Linked DNA regions of Pelodictyon luteolum DSM 273. The protein of the gene in region 3 interacts with the protein of the main gene of each other region in a pairwise test. Links are inferred from orthologs where the notes say so. Each region holds a gene or a part of one and is shown on either strand. Other genes may lie near its edges. The genes, in order: PLUT_RS07015, PLUT_RS05270 and PLUT_RS06555.

Region 1 (9,768 bases), 110 kb from region 3 along the record:
CGCCCATCGATCCTGCCTGATACCACGACAGAGCTGCCGGCCTGCTCAAGCAGGCCCCGGCGGGGTACATGATTGAAAAGAAAGTCACCATACGCGCCAAACGCCGTAAAAACCAGGGCCAGATAGAAGATCGTCGTGAAAGGATCGGGAAAACGGCCGGAAGGACGGCGGAAGCTGAGAGCAAGTCCGATCGCAGTCAGGGCAAGTGCCACACTGAATGCCACAATCCATATGTCAAGGGAAAAGGGGTGGCGGGTTCCGGCGAGAATGCCGGCAACAACAGCAGCAAGAAGGCGGAGCGCAGGATAGGGAGCAAGCCCGGAGGAGGGGGGTGCATGGAACGGGCGTATAATTTTTACGCGCCCTAAGCCATTGTTTCGTATATTCTTCTTTTTCAAAGAAAGCTCCTAACCCACTGTGTGCATGCTGGTCAAAGAGATCCTGAACACGGCCGAAAAGCCGGTATTCAGTTTTGAGTTCTTCCCCCCGAAAAAAGATGAAGATTGGGAGACGCTGTTCGACACCATCAAAGCTCTCTCCCCCCTGAACCCTTCCTATGTCAGCGTCACATACGGCGCAGGCGGTTCAACCCGTACCCGCACCCATGATCTGGTGACCCGCATCCAGAAAGAAACCGGCCTGTCGGTCGTTTCACACCTGACCTGCATCGCTTCAAGCAGGGAAGAGACCGGAATCATCCTCGAAAACTACCGCCGGCACGGCATCAACAATGTCCTAGCCCTCAGGGGCGACAAGCCTGCCGGAGCCGCCACGCTTGCTGAAGCCATAAAGGATTTCCCCCACGCCATCGACCTGGTAGGGTTCATAAAATCCAACTACCCCGACTTCGGTGTCGGCGTAGCAGGGTTCCCCGAAGGCCATCCCGAAACGCCAAACAGGCTTACGGAAATAGAGTATCTGAAGGAAAAAGTAGATGCCGGTGCAGACTACATCGTCACCCAGCTTTTCTTTGACAACCGGGACTTTTTCGATTTCAGGGACCGCTGCAGACTTGCAGGCATCACGGTACCGATCATTGCCGGCATCATGCCGGTGACGACGAAGAAAGGCATGATCAGAATGTCCGAACTCGCTCTCGGTGCACGGATTCCCGCTCCTCTTCAGGAAAAAGTGATGGCTGCCTCAAGCGAGGGCGAAGTTGCCTCGATCGGCATAGAGTGGGCAACCTGTCAGGTCCAGGAGCTTGTCGACAACCATGTCCGCGGCATCCATTTCTACACCCTGAACATGGCCGACGCCACCCTCAGGATCTTCAGGAACCTCCACGCCTGAGCCGTATTCACCGTTCACCGTTCCGGTCCGGATCCCGAACCGGAATCTCCCTCCCTCTACACTTCATTCTGAATCAGCTGTTCAAAGCTTTCACGGCGGCGGATGACCTGCACGTCACTCCCCTCCACCATAACCTCGGCAGGACGAAGCCGTCCATTGTAGTTGCTTGACATCACCGCGCCATAAGCGCCGACCGTCATCACGGCAAGCAGCTCGCCTTCAGGGGCATCGCCGATGGCACGCTGGCGCGCAAAAAAGTCACTGGACTCGCAGATCGGACCCACCACATCGGCAACAACCGTTTCATCATGACGGGTCACGCTGAGCACCTCATGATGCGACTGGTACAGCGCCGGACGGATCAGCTCCGTCATGCCGCCGTCGACAACAAAGAACTCCTTCCCGGTATGGTTGCGCTTCCGGTACAGAATCCTGGTCAGGAGCACAGAAGCATTGGCAAGCAGAAACCTGCCCGGCTCAAAAATAACCTTCACGCCGGTAGGCTTCAGCATCGGAATGATCTTGTCGGCAAAGCGGTCGAGCGGGGTCTCGGGTTTCATCGGGTCGTAGGTTGCAGGGAACCCGCCACCGATGTCAAGGAACTCCACCCCAAAGCCCTTACTGCGTGAATAATTGAAGATATCGAGCAGTTTGGTAATGGCTGCGACATAGAACTCGGGGTCAAAAATCTGCGATCCGATATGCATGTCGAGCCCCACCAGGCGGACATGCTGCAGCTCACCGAGAAGCGAGAACACCTCGGGAAGTTCAGCCTCGTCGATGCCGAACTTCTCCTTGCTGTCGCCGGTCGTGATGTAGGGGTGGGTTTCAGCGGTGACATTGGGGTTGATGCGCAGGGCAACAGGTGCCGTGAGGCCTCGTTCTGCGGCAATGGCATCGATTGCCCGGAGCTCCGAGAGCGACTCGGCTTTCAGCATGAGCACACCGCTCAGAAGCGCGTAGGAAATCTCATCGGGGCGTTTGCCGACACCGGCGAAAATGATCCGGCTGCCGGGAACCCCGGCCTTAAGGGCTCGGAACAGCTCACCGGCGGAATTGACGTCGCACCCGCATCCAAGATCGCCAAGGGTCTTTATGACACTGAGATTGAAATTGGCCTTCACCGAATAGCATGTGAAGTGTTCAAGACCGGAAAAAGCCGCTTCAAATTCGCGGTACCGGTCTTCGATGCTATGCTTCGAAGTGACGTAGAGAGGGGTCCCCCACCTGGAGGCCAAATCTTTAAGGGCGACGCCTTCACAGAAGAGCGCTCCGTTGTCGTAGTGGAATGCAGTGCGGTCAAGCAAGATGCAGCAGAATTTTGTGGTTGTCAATGGAAAGTAACTGGGTACTGAATAATGAAGATACCAAAATTCCCCCGGTTTTCGGAGCAGTCCCCCAAACCTCCGGAGCTCCGGGTGCATAAGCCGGAGGAAATCCTCACTGCCGCCGGAACCAAATCAGAGCGAAGGCTGTTTTTGAAACGCCTGCAGCCATAACGGTATGGCTGCAGGCACGCGCAGTATGATGATGACCCGAAGTGGTGCTTGATATCATGAAACCAATCAACAGGAGAGAACATGTCGAACAAGAGAAACGAAGAGATGCCCGAACAACAGGTCAACAGGGAAGAGGAAGTCAGGCTTGCGGCTTACTACCTCTGGGAACAGAAAGGCAGGAGGATCGGTTGCGAGGTTGAGGACTGGCTTGAGGCCGAACAATGCCTTATGCAGTAGGCTGCAATACCTGCAGAGACGCCCTCAATGGGCCGCTCCATAGGGGCGGCTCTTTTTATTGAAGCATCACAGCATCAGGAAGAAAGGAAAGAACTGGTTCCTGCTTGCAAAATCTAGAGGGCAGTCGTATATTCACTGCTCTTTACAATTTATCCCCTACATACCAGGAAGCGAACCATGGCCAAAGGAAAAGAAAACAGAATCGTCATCACGCTTGAGTGCACTGAAGCCAAAAAAGAAGGAAAGACGGTTTCGAGGTACAGCACGACGAAAAACAAAAAGAACACCACCGACAGGCTCGTCCTGAAGAAATACAACCCCAACCTGCAGCGCCACACCCTGCACAAGGAGATCAAGTAATTTTTGTTTTTTGCATTGTAGCCAAAAAGAGCTTATTTGTTTTTGTTTCAGCATAACGCGTTGCCCGAATGGCGGAACTGGTAGACGCACTCGTTTCAGGGACGAGCGCCGCAAGGTGTAGGAGTTCGAATCTCCTTTCGGGCACAAACAAGTTTTCTTAGCGATATGCACAAGAGGTCCCTCATAAAAGTTTCTGCAGACGATTCAGTACAGTCTGTTATTTCACATACCACCCGGCAGAGCGTGCACCTTTTCACTGAAAAGGTGCTTTTTTTATGCCTCAATAATCCAAAACACAAGCAGTAGTGGATCATACGAAAATCAACCTCCTCGTCAGGCTGCAGCACCTTGACAACCAGATAGAAAAAATCGTCAGCCTCCAGAAAGGCCTGCCTGAAGAGATCAGCGCCCTGGAAGAGGACCTGGCGTTCACAACCCGCCAGATCGCAGCCCGCAGCAAAACCGCCGAGGAGCACCTGAAGCTCCGCCAGTCGTTCAATGAAATCATCAACGGCTGCCACGAGAGGATCCAATCCTTCAAGGAGAAACAGACCCTTGCCAGGAACAACAAGGAGTATGATGCCCTCTCCAAGCAGATCGAGTACGAAGAAAAGGAGATCGCCCAGGCCGAAATACGTCTGCAGGACATCAGCCAGGGAGAACAGCGCAAGGAAGAGCTCCAGAAAAAAGGCCGCCAGCTGATTGAGGAAAACCGTTACGACGAAATGACGGAAGAGATGATGCCCGACGATGTCCTCAAGCAGCAGCTGACCGATCTGGATAAGCAGGTCGAACATAAAAAAGAGGAACTCAACAGCATCGTCATCGAGACCGAGGACGAGGTCCAGCAGCTCCGGAAGAAAATCGAAGCGCAGAGAGCGATCATCAATACTGAAGCCAAGCGCCTTCTCGACAAATATGACCACCTCCGCAGCGGCACCCTCCAGAATGCCGTGGTCCGCCTGAACCGCAACGCATGCTCAGGCTGCAACACCCGTGTGCCTACCAACCGTCACACCATGATTGTGCAGGGCGGGTTCTACCTCTGCGAGTCATGCGGCCGCATCGTCGTCCACGAACGACTGTTCGAAGAAGCTGAAGGCTGATATTCAATTCCCCGGAATGATTTTCAGGCATTCCATGTTCTTTTATTCGTCACTCAAGAAATTCATTTGCTGAAACCGCAAGTGTGCAGCCGCTCTGCGCCTTTGGGCGCAGGGAGGAAAGTCCGAACTTCACAGGGCAGGGTGCCGGTCGAGATCCCCGAAAGGGAATCAAGCCCGGGTATGGCGGTGCAAACCGTCCATAACAGAGAGCGCAGCAGAAAGCAGACCGCTCCGGGAAACCGGAGTAAGGGTGAAACGGCGGTGTAAGAGACCACCAGGCATTCCGGCAACGGAATGCGCTATGCAAACCTCCCCGAAGCAAGGCTGAATAGGAAAGCTTTTCCCGTAAGGGAAAGAGGGCGGCCCGCCCGATTCCGCAAGGAGAGTTTTCGGGTAGGCCGCATCAGATAAATGGCTGCAGTTTTATCCGGCACGCCGGATAATTCACAGAATTCGGCTTATATCTTCGGTTTCGGCTTTTTTATTTTCCCTCCGGGGCCGGCAATAAGCCCCGATACCCCCTCGATCAGATCCTTTACGGAAAACGGCTTGTGCAGATGCCCGACCCCCGATTCCGGAACCCCTTCTTTTTCAAGCACACTCGCGGCATAGCCCGACATGAAGAGAACCCGCATGGCCGGACAGAGGTGGCGCAGTTCCAGATACAGTTCACGGCCATTCATCCCCGGCATGATGATGTCGGTAAGGAGCAGATCCGGACAGCAGGAGCCGTCCTTAATGGCAGCTTTGGCAGATGATGCACCATCCGCCTCACTAACCCGGTAGCCGTAATGACGGAGTGCGTCGGCAACAAACGAACGAACAACTGCACTGTCCTCCACCACCAGCACGCTTTCGCCGCCCTCCACCGGAGGGCTGAAAAGAGTGGCTGCATCCGCCACCGATGAAACGGGCTCTCCAGAAGAAACGGGAACATACACGGTAAAGGAAGCGCCTTCTCCCGGGGTGCTTGCAACCGCAACCATCCCGTTATGCTGGCGGGCGATGCCGTAGACAGTAGCCAGACCGAGACCGGTGCCGCTCCCCTTCTCCTTCGTCGTGAAAAACGGCTCGAAAACCCGCTCCAGCGTATCGCGGTCCATGCCGGCACCGCTGTCAGTGAAAGAGAGGGCCACACAGTCCACCGGGCCGATCTCATCAAGAACATCTCTCGGCAACAGGCCGGCCGCAACCATTTCTGTAGAAATCGAAAGTTGGCCTCCACCCGGCATGGCATGCTGCGCATTGACGGCAAGGTTCATCATGACCTGCTCGATCTGCCCGATGTCCCCCTCAATTGCAACCACGCCCTCGGCCAGTGCTTCCTTGATTGCGATATTCTCCGGCAAGGTTCGACGCAGGAGGGGCAGGAACCCCCTGACGACGGCATTGAGATTCAGCACCCTGAAATCAAGCGACTGACGGCGGCTGAAAGCAAGCAGCTGGCGGATCAGGTCGCGTGCACGGACCCCTGCGCCGTGGATGGCCCGGATATCCTGCAGTCGTTCATCGTCAGGGCCGAACTGCCCGTCCAGAATCTCGGCATATCCGAGAATAGGCGTCAGAAGATTATTGAGGTCATGGGCCACGCCGCCGGCAAGCCTGCCGATGGATTCCATTTTCTGAGACTGGAACAGATCCTGCCGAAGCCGTAACCGCTCCTCTTCAGCACGGTGCCGTTCAGTGGTATCATGCACGAACACCAGAGCACCATGCTGGCCGTCATGCATGAACGGAACCGCTGAGACATCGGCATCGAAAAATGATCCGTCGCAGCGCAGGAACCGACGTTCTTCAGGAAACGGAAGGCCGATCCTCTCCTCGTTGAGCTTCCGGATCCGCTCAAGCACCCGTTCACGGAAATCCGGATGCAGATGATCGACCACCGGCCGGGAAAGCATCTCCTCTTCCTTTGCCGCCCCGAACATCCTGAGCGCTGCCGGGTTCAGGTAGGCGAAGGTGTCGCCGGTCTGGATGAATATCCCGTCGGGAGCCGATTCCACAACAGCACGAAAACGCGACTCGCTCTCCCGGAGAGCCTTTTCGGCCTCACGACGCTCCGTTATGTCTTCAGCCGTAACGATCTGATAGAGCGGATCGCCATGCTCGTCACGCACGAAAACAATGTCGACCTGCACCGGCACCAGCGAACCGTCCTTGCGGCTCTTGAAGGCCTCGAACTTGCAGGATCCACTCTCGGCGGAACGAAGGAGGCAGGAGCTGACAACATCCTTCTGTGAATCCGGATAGAACTCCATCAGGTGCAGCCCGGTCATCTCTTCGACCGTCCGCCCGTGCAGCCCGGCAAAAGCAGGGTTGCAGGCAAGGATCCGCCGGGTATCGGGATCCTCGATTGCCAAGCCGTGGGTACAGTGCTGAAACGCATCGGTCAAAAGACGGGTCTTCCGGGCAGCCTGCATCCGTCCGGTAATGTTGCGGGCAACCGCATAGACAACACCGTCTTCGGCCGGGGAAGCATTCCACTCCATCCAGAGCCAGTCACCGCTCCGGGACTGCATGCGATTGATGAAATTGACGGTACGCTGTCCGGACCGCTGTCGCTCCATCTCCCGTTTCGTCGAAGAGCGGTCGTCGGGATGCAGAAGACGATAGAGCGACATCGAGAGCAGTTCCCGGGAAGTGTAGCCGAGATGTTTCTGCCAGGCGGCATTCACCTGCAGAAGCTTTCCCTCGATCGACATCCTGCAGAGCATGTCGGGAACAAGTTCGAAAAAATGGCCGGCGTCAAATGGACGCTCAATGTATCCCCTCTCATTTTGCATGACAATGGTACAGTTACGTTGTCAATTTCGGCAAAAAGCCCGCCTGATGCTTGACCGGCAGGCAGGCACATGCTTGGGGAGCGGGGGATGCTCCGTCAGGAATCTTCGGGACGCGCCTCGACGGAAGGGGTGCCGTTCGAGGCAATCGCGACAACAATGGTGACCGGCTTGCAGCAGACAGGACAGTCCTCGGTGTATTGCTGATTTCCTGCAGCACAGTCGATCTCAAGATCCATGGTCTGCCCGCAATAGGGGCAAGGCACAGAAACGGATTCCAGGAGGTTCATGGCTTTATAGTAGTTTACGGTTTACAGCACCATACTCCTTCGTAGGGACAGCACATACCCCAACTGATAAAATATAACAGCGGTAGCCCTCAATCGGTTGCCTTCAGCGAAGAAACTGCAGGCGGCGGCACGCTTCATCAAGTACCGCGTCTTCTTTTGCATAGCAGAACCGCACAAACGACTCCCCTTTTCCTCCGCTGTAGAAAGCACTGCCGGGCACTGAAGCCACGCCGGTCTTATGAAGGATATGGATGGCCCGCTCAAATGCATTCCGGCCGGGTATCCCGGTCACATCCGCAAGAACATAGTATGCTCCGTCCGGAACGGCGGGCCTCAGGCCTGCCGCCGACAGCGCTGAACAGAACCGGTCCTTTTTCAGGCGGTATTCCTCTGCAAGATCCCGGTAGTAGTCATCCCCGAGTTCATCCATCCCGCAAGCAACGCCGGCCTGCAGGGGTGCTGGAGCACAGACATACACCAGATCGCTGAAATACCCGATTGCAGCCGCCCACCGAGCATCTGCAATGGCGTAACCGATCCGCCATCCCGTCACGCTGTAGGTTTTCGACGCCCCCGAAATGGTGATGGTCCGCTCTTTCATGCCCGGAAGTGTCGCAAAGGGCAGGTGAGAAAGCCCCCCGTAGAGGAAATGCTCGTAGATCTCATCAGTGAAGACAAACAGGTCAAAGCGTTCGGCAGCGGCAGCAATGACCTCCAGTTCGCTGCGGGAAAACACCTTTCCGCAGGGGTTCGCGGGAGTGTTGACGATGATTCCCCGCGTCTTTGGTCCTACGGCGGACATGAGGTCTGCTTCGCTAAAAGACCATCCTTCGGGATTCAGTGGCAGAAAAACGGGAACGGCCCCTGCAGACTGCAATGTGGTGATATGATAGCCGTAGAAAGGCTCGAACACGATGACCTCGTCACCCGGATCGAGCAGAGCCTGGAACGCACAGTAAAGGGCCCCTGTGGCACCCGCCGTGACAACGATCTCACTGTCGGGGTCGCACACCATGCCATACATACGCTGCTGCTTCTGCGCGATGGCCCGCCGAAGGGCACCGATGCCGACATGCGGCGTATAGGTGTTCAGGCCTCTCTGCATGGCATCGGCAGCCCCCCGCAGAACCACCTCAGGAACCGGGGTATCGCAGACACCCTGCGCGAGGTTGATGCCGCCCTGGCGGCTGCATTCGAGGCTCATGCTGCGGATTTCCGACTGCATGACCGTACCGTGACGGTTGCTGAGGTGGAGGCTCATGGATTGAAATGTTATCGAAAAAGCTGTTGCAGGTAGCTATCCTCCCTCTCCGTCATACGGCGGCGGTCTTCGGGCAAATGGTCGTCATACCCGGCGAGGTGGAGGACGGAGTGGATGGTGACACGAAACAGTTCACGCTCGAAGTCCGTATTGAAGCGCCGGGCGTTCTCTTCAATGACGTCGAGGCATATGTAGAATTCGCCCTCGACGTTCCCGCCGCTCCCGTAAGGAAAGGAAATGGTATCGGTAGGCCAGTCATGCTGCAGGTACTCCCGGTTGATGCGGCGGCTCATCCTGCTTCCGCAGTAAACCGCAGCAATCTCTAGAGCATGCCTGCCTTCGCCCTGGATGACGGTCTCCACCGCTCGACAAAGGAGTGCATCGTCGAGTTTCCGGCGGGTCGTGTTATGAATCTGCAACTGCATGTCCGGCCTCTTCGCTATGCCCGGTGAGGGCGTCGATATGCTTCAGTCTGTTCTTGTGCACCCTGTAGGTCAACTCGACCTCTTCGTCGACGCACCGCCGGCCGGTAACTTCGGTATGCTCATAAAGGTAGCCGATGATCTTGTAGTCGGCGACATGTACCCTGATCCGGCGTTCACTGTAATCACGGCCGACATGCTCTGCGATGCACTCTCTCAATGCCGTCAGGTTTATGCCACGCGCGGCTGAAATGAACACCGCATCGGGGTAGCGTGCCCTGAGGTCACGAAGCACCGAAGGATCCGCAAGTGCATCGATTTTGTTGAACACGTCGATGATATGCTGGTGCTTCACGCCGATCTCGCGAAGCGTGCTCTGCACCACCTGCATCTGTTCCTCGAAACCCGGATGGCTGAGATCGACGACGTGCAAAAGGAAATCGGCCTGCAACACCTCGTCAAGCGTGGAGCGGAAGCTTTCGACGAGGGTATGCGGAAGTTTGCGGATGAATCCCACCGT
Region 2 (9,813 bases), 270 kb from region 3 along the record:
GAACCCGAACCCGATACGGCAGGGGCGAACGCCCATATGCTGGAGACGCGCAAGAAAGCGGTCATAAAACCCTTTTCCGTATCCGAGACGATACCCGCTCCGGTCCACGGCGACCAGTGGAACGACAACGGCATCGATCATATATTCATCACCCAAAGAGCGCTCCAGGGGCTCAGGGCTGCCGAAACAGGACCGCACAAGCGGCATGCCGGGACGGTACACGACCGAAACCAGTCGCCCCCCCTCCTCATCCTCATTCCGGTAATCATTCCCGCAATCAATGACCGGGACCATGAGGGGTATATCCATAGCAGCGAGACCGCAGGCCAGTGAAGCCGTGTCCATCTCCACAGCCGCTTTCATCGGAAGGTAGAGGTGCACCGCGCGGGCTCCCTTCAGCTCTCTCTCCGCCAATGCCCGGAGTGCCGCAGCCCGGCTCATGGCCAGAGCCTCTGTGGCGGGGATTGATTTTCGCGCCCTGATGGCGCAGGCACGTATTCCGGCCTTGTGTCGATGCGGCATCACGCCCCCGGTAAAAGAAAAATCAGGAGAAATAAACTGTTGGAATCATACCTCGGTTATCATACAATAAGATAATAAAACGAAAGGGTTTCCCCCCTCCCCTGCCCCTCAGAACAGCCGAAACAGGACAGAGCGGAACCCAATTAACACAATTGCAACACAGTCAGCATGGATACCATGAGCGATTCCTCAACCCTCATCGCACGCCGTCCGCTCGCTCCCCGTTCGATCTTCTGTGTCGGAAAGAACTACCGCCTGCACGCCCTTGAGATGCTCATGATGGAAGGCGCAACCCCCGGAACTACGGAAACCCCCGAACCGGAGCCCATCATCTTCATGAAGCCTGGCACAGCACTTGCCGGTGACTCGAGGATCATGATGCCGTACTTCGAAGGCCGACCACTCTCACGCTTGATGCACTACGAGGCTGAAATAGTACTCCTGGTCGGGCGCGACACCGACGGATGTACTGAAGAAACCGCCATGGAATACATCTCGGCAATCGGCGCAGGCCTCGACATGACGCTTCGCGATGTGCAGCTTGAAGCAAAAAAAGCCGGCAACCCGTGGCTGAAAAGCAAGGGATTCCGCCGAAGCGCACTCGTTTCCGACCTCGTTCCCCTCAGCGAAGCCCTCCCGGCAGACGACTGGACGATTACACTCCACAGCAACGGCGTTTTGTGCCAGCATGCGGCGCTCGGGGAAATGATCCATACCCCTTCCGCTCTTGTCCACTATTTGTCGTATCTTTACGGACTGCGTCGGGGTGACCTTATATTTACCGGCACGCCGGCAGGAGTAGGGCCCGTCTCCCCCGGAGACACCCTCCGGGCATCGCTTGCGATGCCTGATGCATCCGGCGGAACGAAAGAGCTGGCCGTTCTTGAAGCCACAGTGGCCGAAGAGCTGAACCCATAACCACGTACCCCATATCCATGAGCATAGTTTTTCAGGAGGCGCATATCATCAGCCCCTCTGACGGCATTGACGCCAGGGGCTCAATCAGGGTATCCGACAGCGGGGTCATCGAGACCCTCTCGATTGGAGAGACCCCGCTTGAGCCTTATGCAGAAGAAAAAGTCATTGCTATGAGGGGTAAAATACTCTCCCCCGGCCTTTTCGACATGCACTGCCATTTCCGCGAACCCGGACAGGAATACAAGGAGACGCTTCTGAGCGGCTCGGCCGCCGCCGCAGCCGGAGGATTCACCGGAGTGGCGCTGATGCCGAACACCACGCCCGTCATCGACAGCCCTCTTGGGGTCACCTTCATCGGCTACCATGCCGGGAACCTCCCTGTCGACCTTGAGGTGATTGCCTCCATGACGGAAGGAAGCCGCGGTGAGAAGCTCACGGCGTTCGGAAGCCTGAAAGCCTACGGAGTGAGGGCCGTCTCGGATGACGGCACCGCCATCCAGGCAAGCCAGTCGATGCGCCTGGCGTTTGAATACGCCTCCAACTTCGACATGCTCATCATCCAGCACTGTGAAGACCGGTCCCTGACGACGGGAGGAGTCATGAATGAAGGAATGTGGTCGTCGAAACTCGGACTCAAGGGAATCCCCGACATCTCAGAGGCCATGATGCTTGCCCGTGACCTCATGCTGCTCCGCTGGCTCGAAGAGCACAAGCTGCACGACCCGCTCTGCCGCCCCCGATACCACGCAGCCCACGTCAGCACGGCAGCATCGCTCCAGCTGATCCGGGAAGCCAAGCGGGACGGCCTGCAGGTGACCTGCGAGGTCACCCCGCACCACTTCACCCTGACCGACCAGGACCTCTACCTGGCCGAAAAGAAAGGCAACTTCATCATGAAGCCTCCGCTTACCTCCCCGAAAAACCGGGACGCGGTGCTGGAAGCCCTTGCCGACGGCACAGCGGACGCCATTGCCACCGACCATGCGCCGCATGCCCTCCACGAAAAGGAGTGCCCCCCCGGCGAAGCTTCGTTCGGCATCATCGGACTGGAAACCTCGCTGGGCCTCACCATGACGGAGCTGGTGATGAAAGGAGTCATCACGATGCATCGGGCTATTGAACTTCTGTCGGTCAATCCGAGAAGAATCCTGCGGCTCCCCCCCATCCGCATCCGCGAAGGGGAAAAAGCCAACTTCACCCTCATCGATCCTGAAGCCGTCTGGACCGTATCTGCCGATCATCTCCGCTCCAAATCCGCCAACACCCCGTTCATCGGCCGCCAGCTGAAAGGCCGCCCTATGGGAATCTTCCACAAGGGCCGACTTACTGCAAGCGCCCGGGGCATAATTGACGCCCCGGAAGGGTGAAGTCCGATCTTGGTTATGGTATTAATTTTTATTACTTTCGTTTTCTTTTTAGACAACAAACAGAACCACCTCACCAACCATGGCAAAGAAACAGTCGTTCGGCGATAAAAACAAGAAAGGCGGCACCAGCGATTTCAAGGTAGCTAAGCTCGTGTTTTCCGTGAAATCCGAAAAACGCAATGCATGGAAGTTCGTTGAAAAGAATGTCCGCATTCCCAACGGAGAAAACGACCAGGCAATCCTCACCAAGGCAATCAGCGACTCCGTAAAGTAAGCGGTTCCCCGTCTCACGGCAGGGTGCTTTCAAGGCCCCTCTTGACGCACGTCCCCCCGATACTTCCTACATTCCCTGCGCCCCCTCTTCTCTCTGGATGAGGGGGGCACACAAGAGAGCGAGAACAGCATATGCAGAGAGATCCATCCCCGTCAGGAAAAGCACCATCGGGGGAATGGTTTCAGGACTGGTTCAACCATCCGTTCTACCTCAGGATCTACAGCCACAGGGACAGGGATGAAGCCGCCCGCTGCGTCCGCTCCATCCTGCGGCTGACTGAGCTTGAACGCGCCGTACCATCCGGTCTTGATGTGCTCGACATCGCCTGCGGGGCAGGTCGCCACGCACTGGAGCTCCGGAAACTCGGATGCAGGGTCACGGCGAACGACCTCTCCCCTTACCTCCTCGAACAGGCCCGCATCGAAGCCGCGCACCAGTCGCTCGACATCCTTTTCACCTGCCGTGACATGCGCCGCATCGACGAGACGGCAGCTTACGGCCTCGTCGTGCAGCTGTTCACCAGTTTCGGGTATTTCGATACGCCCGAAGACGACCGCATGGTGCTCAAGGCAGTCCATAGGGCCCTTGTTCCGGGTGGATGGTATGCACTTGACCTCATCAACCCCCTGCATCTGGAAAGAACCCTCGTGCCGCACTCGGTAAGACGCTCGGGGGATCTGGAGGTTGAAGAATCGCGCAAAATCGAAGGCGGGCGGATCTGGAAGGACATCACAATTACAAGCGACTCGGGTGAAACCGTATCCTTCACTGAATCCGTGCAGCTGTTCCGGCCGGATACCATCTCCGGAATGCTCAGCGAAGCGGGGCTCAACCTCCAGAGCATCTCCGGCAGCTACAATGGCGAACCGTTCGACCCCGACCACTCTTTGCGACTGATCCTTCTTTCCAGAAAAGACTGACCTGCACGGCCAGAACTATAGCCCTCACTGCATGAGCAGGCGACCTGCCGTTGTGATGCCCGCGCTGCGACCCTTTGAAAGGAGCCGCTGGAGAAGCTGTGCGGTGAGGAAGGCGTCACCGGCGGCAGTATGGCGGTCGTAGAGGCGGATGCCGTAGCGCTGGCAGAGATGATCGAGACGGTACTCGCCGGCTTTGTGGGCAAGGTTGTAGTAGGGCCCTTTTTCGAGACGCTTGGCAAGGCTGGCGGTATCGACAACACCATTGAAAAGCCGTATGCGGAAAGTCTCGGAAAGAATCCTGTTCAGCATGGCTACATCAAACGATGCATGCTGGGCGACAAGGATCGATGAGCCGATGTACTCCAGGAACGCTTCTGCAGCCTCAACCTCACCTGCCCCGCCAGCTATGTCTTTTTTCAGGAGCCCGTGAACCGCAACGGCCTCGCTGCGGCCGACCCGGTCCTGGCGGACAAGAACTTCGAACGAGTCGGCAACGTTGATCGAAAGCCCGTTTATGGCCACGGCACCGATGGAGATGACCCCGTCCGTCTTCAGGTCGAACCCTGTCGTCTCCGTATCGAACACCACCATGCGCACTGATTCTAAGGGGGTATTCCCCTTCGGACGATCCTTCATCGACTGCAGATAACGGCAGACTGTTCCGGGAAGTTTCCCGCTCCGGCACCGCCAGAGGGCGGCCTGGAGAAGCAGCATGTCAGTCGCGGATATAGTCAAGCTGGAACCTCAGGTTCAGGGTTTGCTGGATCTCGCCGATGGTAGTGAAGACATTGCGGAGCATCTGCCGGTCAAGCTTGTTGAGGCTTTCGGGTTTGATGTAGCGGCCGGAGCTCGAGTGCTCAAGGCCGTTGAGGGCGCGCAGCTTCATCAGGAACTCATAGGCGGCAGCTGCTTCAAGACAGAGCCCGGAGAGGGCCGGCTCGAGCTCGCCGATACGTCGGAAGCGCTCGACAGTGCTGAAATACTCGGGGATCCTGAGCTGATAGCTGAGCACGCGTGCGGCATCGGCCAGCGGCATCATCGCCCGGGATTTGATGTCGAACTCATTGGCGTGGTCGCGGCTTTTCTCCACCATGAAGTTCCGGAAAAACCCGAGCGGCGGAGGGTTCTGCAGGGCGTTTTTGGCAAAGAACTCAAGAAAGCCACGCCCTCTGGCAATGCTTTCGAACACGTCCCGTTTCAGCTCCCCTGCCAGCGCACCATCACCGTATACCGGCCTGAAATCAAAAAAGATTGTGGAGTGCATCACCGCTTTCGGCTCCGGCGTTTCAATCCACCGCCTGAAACAGCTTTTCCATTCAGTGAGCGGCAGGCACCATTTCGGATTTGAAGCCATGACTTCGGCCGGGCAGCGGACGAATCCCGCACCCTCCAGCATACCGGTCACCCTTCTGGCGAGCTCCAGGAAAAACTCACGGACCGACTCCCGTTCTGACTCTTCGGGATCTGCATACAGGAGTGCGTTGTCCTGGTCGGTCCTCAGGAGCTGCTCCTTGCGGCCTTCACTGCCAAGCGAGAGCCAGGAGAACGGCACTGAAGGGAGCGGGCGCCCTTCAGCCTGCAGGGCGGCAATCGTCGTGCGGATTGCGCGGGTAATGATGGCGTCGTTGATTTCGGTGATGATGCTCGTCATGAAATGAACCGCGACGTTCTGGCTCATGTACGTTCCGAGGAGGTTTTCGGCCTTGTCGCGCTCGGCTTTGAACTGTTCCACACCCTCAGCCGCCATGATCTCCTTCATGATGACTGCCGGGTTGTTGCCTTCGGAGGTTATGATGTCATGCTCGGATATGATCCCCCGGACCGGGGTGTCGATGGTGCCGTCAAGAGTGATGCAGAAGTGGCGGAGCTTCGTCTTCACCATCAGCATCACCATATCGGCAACGGTCTTGCCTCCCGTGATTGTGTAGACGGGGCTGCTCATGATATCGCGTACCGGCCGCTCGTTGACGGGCCCTGACACGGCTACGACCTTTTTGCGGAGATCGGTGTCGGTGATGATGCCCCGGGGGTGCCCTTCCGGGGAAACGACAAGGATGGAGCCGATGTTGCATTCAGCCATGATGACGGCCGCCTCCCGCACGCTGATGTCTTCCGGGCAGGTTACGACGTTGACGACAGGCTTGACTTCGAGGGTCTCATGCTCGAGAAAACTGCTGCAGGAGGGGCCTGGCGCCCCCTGGCGGCGAAGGGAGAATGCAGAGGAGAGCGTCCGCTCGATTTCCTGAACGCTTTTGGCAAACTCGCCGGCAAAAAACATCGACACGCCGGCATCGGCGGCAATGAGCTCTTTTATTTTCCCGACGGGAATATCATAGATGAGGCTCTCTTCAGCAACCTGTGCATAGAGCAGGTAACCATGGCCGCCGAATATGGCGCGCACGCCGAACACGTCACCCTCATCGTACAGGTCGACAAGCACCTCCTCCCCGTCAATGCGGTCATAGAGCTTTACAGCCCCTTTCATGACCATGAAGGCGGCGCCTTTAAGGGGATCATCCTTTTTGAACAGCAGCTCCCCCTCTTCATGGTAGCTGACGCTGACCGCGGAGGCAAGCTCACCGAGTACTTCGGGGGCGAGCTTGTCGAACGGAGGGTATTTGGAAAGATCGGCGGCTACCCGCTCGACGATGGTGTTTGAAGGCATGGCACTCTCTTTATCGGGTGAGTCAGGTTCGCAAAACAGAGGCAATGCAGAGAGCAATCCGGCTAGCCGAGCATCTTCCTGTCGCGGTACCACTCGAACGCGCTCCGGATGCTCTCTTCATGCGGCGCATAGCGCATGCCAAGCTCCCTTGCGGCCTTGTCGGAGCGATAGAAGAGAAATTCCGAAGCGACCCGGAACATGGACATGTTGAAAAGCTTCGAAATGCTGTTGCGGTCCTTTTTCCTGTCAAGAAGCGACTTGAGCACCTTGGCAAGGAAGAACGGAAGGGGGAAGCGCACACGGGGAGCTCCGGTGACCCTGCTGATGGTGTCGGCAAGCTGGTGGTAGGTCACATTGTCACCACCGATGATGTAGCGTTCTCCGGTCCGTCCCTTCTCCATGGCGGCCATGATGGTCTCGGCGACGATGTCGACATCGACGACACAGATCCCCCCAAGGGGATAGAACGGCAGGCGGCGGTTATAGACATCCTTGATGATGCGCCCTGCGTTGAAGTTGATGTCGCCGGCGCCGAACACGAATGCGGGGTTGACGATGACGCAGTCCAAACCTTTTTTTACGGCCTCGGCCACGGCAAGCTCTCCAAGGTGCTTGGTACGTGCGTACTCGAGACTGATGGCATCGAAATTCCATGGGGTGGTCTCGTCAACCGGCCTGTTTTTTCCGGCGATTCCAACGGCGGTTATGGAACTGACGTGCACCACCCGTTTCACACCGGCCGCCATGGCCGCGTCAAGGATGTTCCGGGTCCCATCAACATTGATGCGGTAGAGCAGGTCGTTCTTCCTGTCCCCCATGTAGGTGAGGCCAGCGGAGTGGTAGACCTGGTCAATGCCCTGCATTGCCGTCAGAAGAGAGGCTTTGTCTGTAATGTCGCCGTGGATGATGCGGATCCGGTCGAGAACCCCGGAAAGGGAGCTCAAGTCGGAACTTTTGCGGACAAGAATCGCCACATCATCTGCAGTCGAGGCCAGTTTGATCACGAGGCGTGATCCAATGAAACCGGTCGCTCCGGTCACCAGGATTTTTTTGTTCACCGTGTAAGTCTTGTCAATCAATTAACGATCATCGGGCCGCTTCAGACGGCCCGGAGGAAACCGTCCGGCTACCGGAGGGCGGCGGTTTCATCAAGGGCAATTTCTCCGGAAAGAATCTTTGTTCTGAGCGCTTCGATCCGTCCAAGCACGGAGGGAGGAATGCGGTCTTTGTTAGAGACACTGTAGACAAGGTCCGTATAGCGATCATCAAGGCCGTACACCACTGCCCTGCCGCCTTCAAACGAGCCGTCTGCTGCGGAGGCAACCGTACTGAATACCGACCGGTCGACCGCCTTCGTCATGCTGCCGAGAATCCGGCTGTCCTTCAGCGTCTCAGGGTCGCAGTCCGTACAGATCACCAGGCGGCCGGTCTCGCCAGCGGCCTCAAGCACGCCGAGGCCGCTGGCACCGGCGGCCTGATAGATGATGTCTGCTCCCCTGCCATACTGGCCGAGAGCCAGCTCCCTGCCTTTTGCCGGATTGGCAAACGCGCTGCCGGTCATGCCGATGAAGCCGGAGATGAGGGTTGCGCGGGGATTGACGAAATGCACTCCCTCCCTGAATCCTGTCTCGAACTTCCTGATGATGCCGGAATCCATCCCGCCGATGAACCCGACAGTGTTCGAGCGGGTCATCAGTCCGGCAAGTGCGCCGGCAAGGAATGATCCCTTTTTCTCCTCAAAGGTCATCCCGGAAAGGTTGGAAGGAAGAGCCGCTCCTTTAACCGGCATGTAATCGACACAGGCGAATTTCTTTGAGGGATACTCACCGGCCAGTGCCGTAATGTCTTCACTGAAAAGAAGGCCGACGCCGATGACCATCCCGATTTCGGGATCATCGGCCATCTGGCGGAGAGCCGCCTCGCGCTCGCCCCCCTCTCCACCGGGTTCGACATAGATGAAATCGACTCCAAGTTCTTTTTTCGCCTGTTCAAGGCCGCTGTATGCCAGATCGTTGAATGCCCTGTCTCCACGTCCGCCGACATCGAACACCAGTCCGACCCGAAGGGGACCTTCGCTGGTCTTGGGTGAACCGCTTCCGGTACCGGAAGGATTTTGAGCGCAGCCTGCAAGCAGAACCGCCCAGAGAAGGAACACCGTGTGGAAGTACTTCATCCCGTATGCTGTAGAATGGAATTCAGGGGGCCCCGGGGAGCCTCTTTTCATTAGGAAAACGTTAAGTTACCAAAATCCCGCTCTTTTGAAAAAAGATAGACCGCTCCCGACTGCTTTTTCACGCAGCCGGAATGGTTACATTCGTGTAAAAAAGGTGATCATCCCGGAGATGTTCCTATATTTGATAGTACAATCCTCTTGTTATGAGGAACACTGTAATGATCATCCCGAGAATGCCAGGATACCAGCAATTCCGCATCCTTAACCCCGTCGACGCCTTAGCCGCACCGCATATGACGGAGGCGTTCCTGCAGGACGGATACCGGCTGAGGGAATCCTTATTCCGGGAGGAAGTCCGTACATACTATGACACCTTTGAATGGCAGGCATTCGACAAGGGATTCTCGCTCGCATCAGTAGGGAAGGTTCTTTACCTTTACGACCTTGAATCCGGCCGCACGGCAGATTCCGCGCGCTTCTCCGCCCCCTGCTCGTTTTTTGCCGGCGATCTGCCTGAGGGAACCCTGCGCAAGCGCCTCCTTGAGGCCTCCGCCATACGGGCCTTCAGCAGGCTCACAACGCTGCATATAAGCCTCCGGTCGTGGAAGCTTCTCGACCGTGAGGAAAAAACTCTGGGAACGGTGAATGTGGAATGCTGGAGGGGTGTGCAAACGGAAAAGATTGTCCCTTCTGCCTCATTCATTTCGCTGAACCCGCTGAGGGGCTATCAGGAGGAAATGCTTGAAGCCGCGGCATTGCTTGATCCGGAGGCCCACTGCAGCGACGGCCGCGGTGTTCGCCGGCTGTTTATTGATGCAATGACCGATGCCGGCTTTCAGGTCGGAGGCTACAGCTCAAAAATCGCACTCCAGCTGGACCCCGAAGCCCCGGTGCAGCTGAGCGCCCTAAGCCTTCTCCGGTTCACCACGTCCATCATGCGCTTGAATGAGGATGGCATCAGAAAGTCCATCGAC
Region 3 (10,997 bases):
GAGCATCATGCAGGGTCCGCACCATGCAGCCCAGAAGTCAACGAGTGCAACCTTGCCCGACTCGAGGACTTCAGCCTTGAAGTTCTGGTCGGTAGCCACGAGATATTTTCCGCTCATTTAAGGTATCCGATTAAATTGTTTAACAAGTAAAACTCCATATAAATACATCTCGACGAATGAGGAAAGTAACAAAAAAACAGCTACCCCGCAATTTTGACATTGTCCGGTCCCAGAATTTCCTCAAGCTGCAGGAGGGCATCCTCGTCGGCATCGAAGGGTGAACTGCGGGCAAACACATTGAGGGTTTCGATGGACTCGCCTGCCTGCACCCTGACCTCAAAGTCAACCGGCGTATCGCCCCGGTGCCGATCGAACACCTGCTTGACCTTCCGGAGGCGTTCAAGCTGCGTATCCTCGTCTGCATCGACCTTGAGCACGATTTTGCGGATCAGGGTTTTACGGACCTTCTCTACCGGCAGGACCTCCCGGACGAGCAGTTTCAGCATTCCCCCGCTCACTTCAGCCTCTGCGACAAGCATCACGACCCCGTCCGGCTTGAGCAGGTGGGCGTACTGTTCGTAGACGCTGGCGAAGACCGTAAAGTCCGCCTTGCCGGTAAAGTCCTCTATAGAGCCGAACAGCATCTGCTTGCCCTTGCGGTCGCAGTAGGGTTTGGTAGAGACGACGAGACCGATGACGCGGTACTGGCGGGAAAGGGTGATTTCGCGCATGTGGAGCTGAAGCGAAGAGAACGCAGCCCAGTCGCGGCGCCACGGGGAGAGCGGATGGCGGCTCAGGTAGAACCCTACCAGCTTTTTTTCGTGCATCAGCTTCTCAGGTTCCGGCATCTCCGCGGCAGGCTCCATGTCGGGATAGTGGGCATCCTCTTCCACCGTGCCCTCTTCGACGCTGAAGAAACCGCATTGGCCTAGGGTGACGGCCCGGTTTTCAATCTGGCCGAACTTGATGGCTTTGTCGATGTTTGCAAGCAGGCGGGCCCGGTGCGGATCGATTTCGTCGAACGCGCCACAGAGAATGAGGCACTCGAGCGCCTTACGGTTCATTACCCGCTGATCGACCGAAGCGGTCAAGTCGAACAGGTTCAGATAGTCCCGTTTTCGGCGAAGCCGGGCTGTAATAATGGCCCTTGCCGCACCGCCGACCTGTTTGATGGCGCTGAGCCCCACACGGATGGCCGGCGGGCCGGTCGAGTCGTCGACGGAAAAGAGTGCGTCGCTTTTGTTGATGGACGGCGGAAGAATCGAAATCCCGAAACTCTTGGCCTCGTCAGTGAGATGCTTCATCCGCTCGGTGTCGCCGATCTCGCTGTTGAGGATGGCAGTCATGAACTCGATGGTATAGTGCGCCTTCAGCCATCCCGTCCAGTATGCAAGAACCCCGTATGCCGCAGAATGGCTCTTGTTGAAGCCGTACCCGGCAAACTCCGCCATCAGCTCGAAAACCCGGGTCGCCAGGGAGTCATGCACCCCCTGCTCCACGCCGCCCTTGACGAAGTCCGCCTTGAACTTCTCCATGATCTCGGGCTTTTTCTTGCCCATCGCCTTGCGGAGATTGTCGGCCTTAGCCATCGAAAACCCGCCCATCACCTGCGAAATCTGCATGACCTGCTCCTGATAGACGATAACCCCGTAAGTCTCCTTCAGGATGGTTTCCAGCATGGGGTGCATATAGTCGATGGTCTCGCGGCCGTGCTTGCGGTCTACGAACAGGTCGACGGCATTGCGTTTTTCATCGATGCGTGCATTCAGCGCCCCGGGACGGTAGAGGGCGCTCATGGCGATGATGTCTCCGATCTGGGTCGGCTGGAGGCGGGTCATGTAACTCTGCATCCCTGATGACTCGAACTGGAAGATTCCAGCCATCTTCCCCTCCTGGAAAATCTTGAAGGTCTTCCGGTCGTTCATCGGCACCTCTTCAAGCTCGATGTCCACCCCGTGGCGTTTTTTGATGAGCCGGAGGGTTTCGTCGATGACAGCCAGGGTCACCAGGCCGAGATAGTCGATCTTCAGAAGCCCTGCCGTTTCGATCCAGTTCTTGTCGAACTGGGTGACCACCTGCTTCTCCCCCGCCCCGTCCGCGCTTTTCGGTTTGCCGGCTGCAGGCTCGTCAAGATCGATTTCATCGGCGTACTGGCGCTCCTCTGTCTCGATCTTGTTGGAGACATAGAGCGGGACCTGCTCCTCGAGAGGTCCTTCGGTAATGACGACCGCGCCTGCGTGCATGGAAACGTTTCGTGCCCGCCCTTCGAGCGCCCGGGCATAGTCCATGAGCTCGCGGATCTCGGGTGTGCTGTCGGCGTACTCCCTAAGCTCCTTGACCTCGAGCAGCGCCTTTTCAAGGGTGGTGCCGGGCCTTGAGGGCACCAGCTTGGCCAGCCGGTCCGCAACCGAAAGCGGCACCTCGAGCACCCGTGCAGCATCGCGGATTGCCGCCTTGGCGCCGAGGGTGCCGACGGCCACCACCTTGGCCACGCTTTCGGGGCCATATTTCTCTACGGTGTACTCAAGCACCTTCTGCTTGCCGACCGGCGTGAAGTCTATGTCGATATCGGGCATCGAAAGACGCTCGGGATTCAGGAACCGCTCAAAGAGCAGTTTGTACTTCAGGGGGTCGATGCGGGTGATGCCGGTAAGGTATGCGACGATGCTTCCGGCCGCCGATCCCCTGCCGGGGCCAACGGAATAGCCCATCTTCCGGGACGCCTGGATGAGGTCGCTGACAATGAGGAAGTAGGAGCTGAACCCCATCTTTTCTATGACGCCGAGCTCCAGCTCGATGCGTTCCTTAACGTCCTCGGGTGTAATGCCGTCCTCCGGGTTGTCGCCGTACTTTTCACGGGCACCCTCCCATGTCAGGTGGCGGAGGTAGGCCGCCTCGTCCGGGAACGCTTCGGGAACAGGAAAATGCGGGAGGATCGGATCCTTCTCTGAAAATGCGTAGGTGCAGGCCTCTGCGATCCGGAGGGTGGCGGAGAGCTCGCCGTACCGGTCGTCGAAGAGCAGCCCCATTTCTTCGGGAGATTTCAGGTAGTACTCCTTGCCGGGAAGGGCAAGCAGGTTCTGGCTCGATAGTTTCTCCTTCGTCCGGTTTGCCACCATCGCCCGGTAGCACCCGGCGTCACGCCGCTCAAGGTAGTGGACGTTGTTCGTCGCCACCAGCGGGATCGAGAGTTTTTCACCAAGCGCCACGGTCGCGGCATTCAGCTCGTCATCATAATGGGTGCTGTGCCGCTGCAGTTCAAGATGGAACCGGTTGCCGAACACCTCGCGGTAATACGCTGCCTGCGACTCGGCCTCTCCGGCGGCTCCTGAAAGGAGGGCCCTGCCGATACGGCCGGAACTATAGGCGGAAAGACAGAAAAGGCCGTCATGGTAGGTTTCAAGCAGTTTCGGATCGACATGCGGCATGCCGTTGTGGAAACCGTCCTTTGATGCCCTTGAGAGCAGGACACAGAGGTTCCGGTACCCTGTTTCATTCTGGACGAGAAGGACGAGCGAGGGCGCCTGGGCCTGTTTCTGCTGGTGCTCTTCGCCCTCAAGCAGCAGGAGTTCGCTGCCGATGATGAGCCGTACCCCGGCACCTGCGGCATCGCTGAACAGCTCCGGCATATTGAAGATGGCGCAGTAATCGGTCACTGCGACACTCTTCATTCCGAGTGATGCCGCCTTGGTGAACAGTTCGCCCGGAAATATCGGGCTGCTCTGCATCGAATAGTGCGTATGGGCGTGAAGGTGGACGAAATCCATAGGTGCCGTGCTCTCCTGGGGTATGAAAAGGGATGGAGTAATATGTGCATTGCAAGGCAAACATGCACTATCCGGCGTCATGAAAAATCAGACCATAAGCCCCCCTCTCATCCCTTTCGGGGGCATCAGCACGTTCATGATCGGTCAGCGGCACCTGCCGGGCGGCCAAGCAGGCGATGCAGGGGTTCCGGCCGGCGTTCAGGCTGCAGCACGGATTCAAGACGGCGATCGGGGAGAAGATCCATATAGAGCGACTCGTAGGAGCGGACCATCGCATCGGCCGAAAAGCGCTCGAGGAATTCCTGACGGCACCGGCTGCGTGAAATGGTATCAATCTCCCGGATGGCATTGATGAAATCCATCCGGCTGTTGCAGACGAATCCGGTCTTGCCTCCGGTGATGATTTCCGGAGCTGATCCGCATCCGCGGACGATGACCGGAGTGCCTGAAGCAAGGGCCTCGATCATGACGAGCCCGAACGGCTCGGGCCAGTCGATGGTGTTGAGCAACGCCCGTGCGTTTTTCAACAGCTCCCTTTTCCTGCACTCATCCACCTCGCCGACATACTCGACGAGCGGATGCTGGAGAAGCGGCTTGATTCGCTGATCAAAATACTCCCTGTCGACAGGGTCTATCTTGGCTGCAACCTTCAGGCGCACCCCGCAGGCAATTGCAAGCATCATGGCCTGGTCAGGACGCTTTTCCTCTGAAAATCTGCCGAGGTAAAGGAAATAATCGTCGGGATGCAGATTGTAGTCGAACGAGGAGGGAGGGTAGCCGTGGTAGATGGTCCCGACCCAGTTGATGTCGGGGACAGGACTGCGCTGATTGTCGCTGATCGACACTAACGGGAGATGTCGGTATCTGCGGAGAATTGCGGCATAGTCGTCGATATCAAGACGGCCGTGCATGGTGAAGACGGTAGGCGCCTTTGCGTGAACGGCGAATGGAAAAGTCACGTACTCGAGGTGGGAGTGGATGATATCGAACTCGTCCGCCATCTCGCCGTACACCTGGGCAAGCATCAGCATCGTCGTAATCAGCGGAGAGTGTTCCTTGCGTCCAAGCCGCAGTCCTTCCCGGACCGGTGCGATGAGCCTTGCGCTTGTAATCGAATCGCCCGAAGCGAAAAGGGTGACATCATGACCGCGGGCGACAAGACCTTCGGTAAGGTGGTAAACCACCCGTTCGGTGCCTCCGTATTTTTTTGGCGGCACCCGTTCAATAAGCGGGGCGATCTGTGCAATCCTGAGCTGCGTGTTCATCGGTCATCTCCTTCTGATTCATGATGCAGTGTATGGAAGTTCGGTAAGGACATTCGTTCTGATCCTGCTTGTTTTGCGGTAAAGGGTGAGCGGCAGTTCGATATCTTCAAGGGAGTGCACCAGCACCGACACCCGGTCGTGCAGCACCTTCACATCCACCGTCCGGTCCCGCCAGCGGACCGAGAAGGAGAGGCTCTCCCACTTTTTCGGCAGCCAGGGTTTCAGGACCAGCCGGTCGGACTTGATTGAAAATCCTCCAAATCCGGAAATGACCGTCTGCCAGGTTCCGCCGACCGCTGCGGCATGTATGCCGAGATCGGTGTTTTTGTGGAGGTTTTCAAGGTCGAACAGCGCCGTTTTCATGAAATAGCTGTAGGCATGCTGGCGCCGGCCGGCCTGGATTCCCATTATGGCGTGAACGCAGTGGCTGAGTGATGACTTGTGCGCCGTGCGCTTTTCATAGAAATCGTAGTTGACTTCGATCTCTTTACGCGTGAATGCATGAGGAAAGAGCATGATCATCATCAATACATCTCCCTGCTTGATGAGACGGGTCGAAGCAATGTTGCGGTATGTCACACCGCGGGGAAGCACCGGGTGCCCTTCACGGTCGAACCGGTCGATCACATGGTCTTTCAGGGCGAAATAGCCGTCGAACTGCTCGATGACCCCTGTTTTCTGATCTCGCCTGAAGCCGAGCTTGCGGCTCATCCTCAGCCATGCCGCTGCTTCGGCACGGGTGAGGGAAAGTCGTTCGGAAAGGGCTTCGAGCACCTCCGGCCGGGATTTGCCGACATGCTTGAACAGCATGGCCGCCAGTTTGAGGTGCCATTTGACGAGCGCATTGGTATAGGCATTGTTGTCGACATGCTCATGGAACTCATCGGGCCCGATGACGCAACGGATCTCGCATCGCTCCCCGCTGTCGATCACACGGGAGGCCCAGAAGCGCGCCGTGAGGAAAATCATCTCCAGTCCGCAGTCAACGAGAAATGCCTCGTCTCCCGTAACACGGAAATACTTTTCCACACCGTATATCACATCAGAAACGATGTGATCCTCCTCCGCCCCCGTATAGATGAACCGGATGGTCCGCTCAAGCTTGGAGGCGAAACGCGGGGTCACATCAACACCGGTCGTTGCCGACTCCCATGCGTATTTTGCCCCTGCGTACCCCAGCCTCCGGGCGTTTTCCCTCGCACCCGGCAGCGTGTTGAACCGGTAGAGCAGCATGTTTCTGGCGATATCCGGGAAGTTGTAGATGAAGAACGGAAGGATGAAGATCTCCGTATCCCAGAACACGTGGCCGAGATAGCCCTCACTGCTGAGAAACTTCGCCCCGACTCCCCCCGGTGCCGGCGGGCCGTTGATGAGAAGCTGGTAGATGTTGTAGCGAAGGGCTTTCTGGGCGGCATCATCACCCTGTATCTGGACGTCGGCCTGTTTCCACCGTTCATCCCAGAGGCTCACATGGGAGCGGATCTCCGTCTGAACGCCCTTACGGACAAAGGCGCGGAGCCGGCATATGGCGTCTTTCATCATGGCCTCCGGCGGCACTTCCCTGGCGGTGGTGACAACGGAAAGCTTTTCAAACAGGTAGGGCTTTCCCCGCTGGACATCGAGGGTGATTTCGCTGGTGAACTTCTCCCCGTAGATCCTCGGTTCCCATTTCAGATGCTGCCCCGGCGGTGCAACCAGCCGCCAGGAAGCTGCCTCGGCAATGCGCATTTCCTGCTCCCGGGTCTTCATCTCCAGGTACATGAAGTTGCGTCCGCGCTCGATTTTTTCGAGCTGCAGGTGCTTCAGCAGTTCTTCAGGAAAGTAGCCGCGATTGCAGACACCGCCGTTCAGCCCGCTGAACACGCGGAGCGGACCGGAAAAATTCCGCGGGGTTATTCTGACAAGCATGCATCCGTAATGCTGGTTATGCAGCATGACAATGCGGAGGGTCTCAAGGGTGAGGATCTTTCCTGTAGGGTGGCGGTAGGTGGTTCTACGGTGCAGCGCACCTTTTTTGAGGTCGAGGATCTGCTCATGCTGGATGGCGCGGGAGGTGGACAGGCAGAACTTCTGGCCCTCCACCCAGAGCGACAGGTCGGTCCACATCGGGCACTTGACCAGTTCCTCCACATCAGCTTCGGACTTGTCGTACACACCGGAAATGTACATCCCTCCGGCATGGCCGGATGGCAGTTCCTCAAGGCTGCCCCTGATATTGAGGTAACCGTTGCCGAGCGTCAGGAGGGTCTCGTTGATGCGGATATGCTTTTCACTCCGCCGGAATCCGCTCTTGCGAAGGAGCCACTCCTCCTTAGAAAGCTCCAAAAGGCTATCAGCCCAGGGTACTCTTGCATCCGCTCCCATGACAACCTCCCCGGGAAATGTTCCCGTTCCTTCATTTACAGTGGGGGATGATGAAAAATTAAACGGCCTCCCTCCCAAAAAAGTTCAATGAGCGCCCTGAAGAATACAGCCAGGGGCACGGTGGATACAGTGTCCTGTAAGGGAAATTCGGAACAGCACAAAAAAACTACTGCCAGAAGAGGCTGATTTCAGGGGTCCCGGTATGGGGATAACGCATTTTTTCTTATTATTTAAGAACACGGCGCCCCCCAAGAAGGCGACCGACGGATCCATGCTCAAACCGACGAGCGGTCCACCGGTTGCAAGAAGCCGTTTTACCAATGCTTTAACCGCCACCTGTCTTGGAGCAAAACACCTACAACCAATGCCCCGTCTGCAGCTTCCCCCTCACTGCTGACAGCGCCGTCTGCCCCCGGTGCGGCAACGACATTCTCGAAGAGATCTCCTCGCTTGACCAGCAGGACAGGGAACGGCATAACCGTACCATAGAAGATAAAAAAGCCGAATGGTACACCCGCTGCCTGACCGACAAGCTCGCCGGGTTCCAGCCCCCCGAAGAGGACACCCCGGTAGAAATAAAAGAGAACCGGGAAGCCCGCCATATCTGCTGCAGCCCCGATGAAGCCGAATTCCTCCGCACAACCAGCCGCAGGGACCTGCTCCGCGATAGCGGACTGCGGAAAAAATGGTGGGAGTCACTGACCGCCGAGTGGAAAGACGTGGTCCGCCACACCCTGAAAGTGGTTCGGGACCCCGCTGACAATGAACTGCTCGCTTTTTTCGACACCACGCATCTGCGCTGCGACAACCGCAGGATCCATGATCTCCTCCCGGTCGCGCCCCTCGAAAAGCTTCAGCAGCTGCGGTGCGACGAGTCCCCCGTCGAAAGCCTTGAGCCTGTCGCCGGCCTCACGAACCTGCAGCGTATGTATGCCTTCGACTGCGATTTTTCTTCCCTTGAGCCGCTTCGCGGACTGAAAACCCTCAAACTGCTCTGGATTTCGAGCACAAGGGTCGCCTCACTTGAACCGATACGCGACCTGGAAAACCTTGAGGAACTCTACTGCTCCGAAACCCCGATCACCGACCTCTCTGCGCTGAGGAACCTCAAGGCCCTGGAAAAACTCAGCTGCTATAAAACAGGGATCACATCCATCGACGCGCTCTCGGACCTGGAAAACCTGATAGAACTCGGCATCAACAATTCGGCGGTCAACGACCTCTCGCCGCTTTCTGCTCTCAAGAACCTTGAATACCTCCGCTGCAATAAAACCGCCATCGAGAGCATCGAACCGCTCCGTAACCTGCCGTTCCTCCGCGAACTCAGCATTGCAGCAACTCCGGTAAGCAGCATCGAGCCCCTTGAGATGCACAGCGAACTCGAAGAGCTTGACATTTCCTATACCCAGGTACGCTCAATCGAGCCGGTCATGGCCCATGAAAGCCTTGAGAAACTGGAACTGACTGCGGGCCGGATACCCGACATCGAGCTCGAACGCTTTATTGAACTGCACCCGGACTGCGAGGTCATCCTGAAAAGCTGACCGGAAGAAAACGCGGGATACACTCCCCCATACCCTATACCTCCCAAGAACGCAGAATGGCGGCCCGATGGCCGCCATTCTGGCGTATTGCCTGTGCCTGCATTCGCCGGCACCATGGTCCTGAATGTTACATGAACACAGCGAGGAGTAGACCCGCGGCAACCGCAGAGCCGATGACGCCGGACACGTTCGGCCCCATGGCATGCATCAGGAGGAAGTTGTGCGGATCAGACTCAAGACCGACCTTGTTCGCTACACGGGCGGCCATCGGCACAGCCGAGACGCCGGCTGAACCGATAAGCGGATTGATCTTCTGCTTGAGGAAGAGGTTCATGAACCGAGCCATGAGGATACCGCCGGCCGTACCGACAGAGAAGGCGATGAGACCGAGGATGAGGATGCCGAGGGTCTCGATGTTCAGGAACTTCTCTGCAGAGAGCTTGCTGCCGACACCGAGTCCGAGGAAAATGGTGACGATATTGATGAGGGCGTTCTGGGACGTATCACTGAGCCTGTCAACAACACCGCACTCGCGCATCAGGTTACCGAACATGAGGAACCCGATGAGGGGAGCAGTTGAGGGCAACAGAAGCGCGCAGAGCAGGATCACGACGAGCGGGAAAATGATCTTCTCCCTCTTCGATACATAACGGAGCTGGCTCATCTTGATCTTGCGCTCAGCTTCGGTAGTGAAGAACTTCATGATCGGGGGCTGGATGATCGGCACAAGCGCCATATAAGAATAGGCGGCAACAGCAATGCTGCCGAGCAGCGCCGGGCTGAGACGGGAAGCCACAAAAATCGAGGTCGGACCGTCGGCACCGCCGATGATGCCAATGGAAGCGGCATCCTTCATGGTAAAGTTGATACCCGGAACATACTGCGAGAGAACGAGTGCGCCGATAAGGGTCGTGAAAATACCAAGCTGGGCAGCACCGCCGAGCAGGGCGGTTTTCGGGTTGGCGATCATCGGACCGAAATCGGTCATGGCGCCGACACCCATGAAGATGAGCAGCGGGAAGACACCGGTTTCGATGCCGACATGGAACACATAGTAAAGAATGCCGCCCTCATCATTGATATAGGCCAGCGGTATGTTCGAAAACACAGCGCCCATGCCGATCGGAATGAGAAGCAGCGGCTCAAACCCTTTGGAAATGCCAAGGTAGATGAGGAGAATGCCAACGCTGATCATGAGCAGACGGCCGAGACCTTCAGTCCATATCAGGTTGTTGTCGGTAATGAGGGCATAGATGCCGGTGCTCTCCATGAGGTTGTTCATCACCAAGCCGATCGACAGCCTCTCGTGGGTCACTTCGGATCCCTGGATGTTCACGAGGAGGTCTTCCCGGGAAATCCGGATGAGTTCAGTCCCGGCAGGAATCGGCGAGTACTTGTGATAGAGGGAATCGTTGATGTAGGTGATGTGGCCCGAAACGCCGGCAGTCACCGTAATCTTGTTATGGGCCTCATCAGAAAAGAGGGCGAGAAAATCTCCCTGCTTTACCTCGTCACCAACCTTCAGGTTCCGGCTGTCGCGTATCGGGACCTTCACCAATTCAAGGCTGTCGGGAACCTGAAGGGTCACCGAATTGCCTTCGGTCTGGAAAAAAGTCTGGGAAAACCCTGCCGTACTGAAGAGCAGCAGGGAAAACACGACTAACAGTAATTTGCGCATAGTTGTGGTTTGAAACCTATGAATTTTTCAGGGGTGCGCTCCCCATCCCTCCACACTGACAGCTGAAAGGATGGGGGCGTGTCACTCCGGTTTTATCAGGCGATGTATACGAGCACGTCACCGGTTGCCACCGTATCGCCGACGGCGACATCAATGGAGACGACTTTTCCAGCCCTCGGCGACTTGACGGGAGACTCCATCTTCATGGCCTCGATGATGGCGATCTCATCACCCTCGGCAACCGTGTCACCGACTTCGACGGAGATGGCCATGACGGTTCCGGGAAGAGAGGTTTCAACAGGAACGCCCTCACCTGAAGAAGGAACGGCTGCAGGTGCTGCTTCTGCGACAGGTTTCACGGCGCCGGTTCCATCGGCGA

The links.
Region 1: the proteins of PLUT_RS06555 (region 3) and PLUT_RS07015 interact in binary tests that used the Escherichia coli proteins (3 or more experiments, as listed by UniProt). The link is inferred for Pelodictyon luteolum DSM 273 from one-to-one orthologs.
Region 2: the proteins of PLUT_RS06555 (region 3) and PLUT_RS05270 interact in binary tests that used the Escherichia coli proteins (3 or more experiments, as listed by UniProt). The link is inferred for Pelodictyon luteolum DSM 273 from one-to-one orthologs.

What each region holds. Positions count from the first base shown.
Region 1 is NC_007512.1:1,521,911-1,531,678, forward strand. Bases 6,748-9,595 are described here. They hold PLUT_RS07015 (pyridoxal phosphate-dependent aminotransferase), read right to left. Parts: upstream 8,827-9,595; coding sequence 7,669-8,826; downstream 6,748-7,668. Other genes in these bases: PLUT_RS07010 (CPXCG motif-containing cysteine-rich protein), read right to left, coding at 7,374-7,565; ybeY (rRNA maturation RNase YbeY), read right to left, coding at 8,838-9,251; hflX (GTPase HflX), read right to left, coding at 9,232-9,595. Outside these bases: PLUT_RS06975 (ComEC/Rec2 family competence protein), read right to left, coding at 1-398; metF (methylenetetrahydrofolate reductase [NAD(P)H]), read left to right, coding at 424-1,293; lysA (diaminopimelate decarboxylase), read right to left, coding at 1,350-2,600; PLUT_RS11525 (DUF2934 domain-containing protein), read left to right, coding at 2,874-3,029; rpmG (50S ribosomal protein L33), read left to right, coding at 3,207-3,389; PLUT_RS07000 (zinc ribbon domain-containing protein), read left to right, coding at 3,695-4,495; more of hflX, read right to left, coding at 9,596-9,768. UniProt on the Escherichia coli protein: Shows aminotransferase activity with methionine and histidine as substrates, and to a lesser extent also with phenylalanine.
Region 2 is NC_007512.1:1,143,721-1,153,533, reverse strand. The notes cover bases 2,871-5,763. They hold PLUT_RS05270 (3'-5' exonuclease), read right to left. Parts: upstream 4,716-5,763; coding sequence 4,026-4,715; downstream 2,871-4,025. Other genes in these bases: PLUT_RS05265 (DUF294 nucleotidyltransferase-like domain-containing protein), read right to left, coding at 4,717-5,763; PLUT_RS05275 (class I SAM-dependent methyltransferase), read left to right, coding at 3,213-4,001; PLUT_RS05280 (hypothetical protein), read left to right, coding at 2,887-3,081. In the rest of the region: PLUT_RS12170 (5-formyltetrahydrofolate cyclo-ligase), read right to left, coding at 1-522; PLUT_RS05290 (fumarylacetoacetate hydrolase family protein), read left to right, coding at 700-1,440; PLUT_RS05285 (dihydroorotase), read left to right, coding at 1,458-2,807; more of PLUT_RS05265, read right to left, coding at 5,764-6,666; PLUT_RS05260 (SDR family oxidoreductase), read right to left, coding at 6,729-7,724; PLUT_RS05255 (BMP family lipoprotein), read right to left, coding at 7,793-8,839; PLUT_RS05250 (CHAD domain-containing protein), read left to right, coding at 9,043-9,813. UniProt on the Escherichia coli protein: DNA polymerase III is a complex, multichain enzyme responsible for most of the replicative synthesis in bacteria. The epsilon subunit contain the editing function and is a proofreading 3'-5' exonuclease.
Region 3 is NC_007512.1:1,421,849-1,432,845, forward strand. What follows is about bases 1-4,077. They hold PLUT_RS06555 (DNA polymerase III subunit alpha), read right to left. Parts: upstream 3,768-4,077; coding sequence 201-3,767; downstream 1-200. Other genes in these bases: trxA (thioredoxin), read right to left, coding at 1-117; PLUT_RS06560 (glycosyltransferase family 4 protein), read right to left, coding at 3,902-4,077. Outside these bases: more of PLUT_RS06560, read right to left, coding at 4,078-5,032; PLUT_RS06565 (glycoside hydrolase family 65 protein), read right to left, coding at 5,051-7,396; PLUT_RS06570 (leucine-rich repeat domain-containing protein), read left to right, coding at 7,738-8,940; PLUT_RS06575 (sodium ion-translocating decarboxylase subunit beta), read right to left, coding at 9,068-10,618; PLUT_RS06580 (biotin/lipoyl-containing protein), read right to left, coding at 10,714-10,997. UniProt on the Escherichia coli protein: DNA polymerase III is a complex, multichain enzyme responsible for most of the replicative synthesis in bacteria. This DNA polymerase also exhibits 3' to 5' exonuclease activity. The alpha chain is the DNA polymerase catalytic subunit.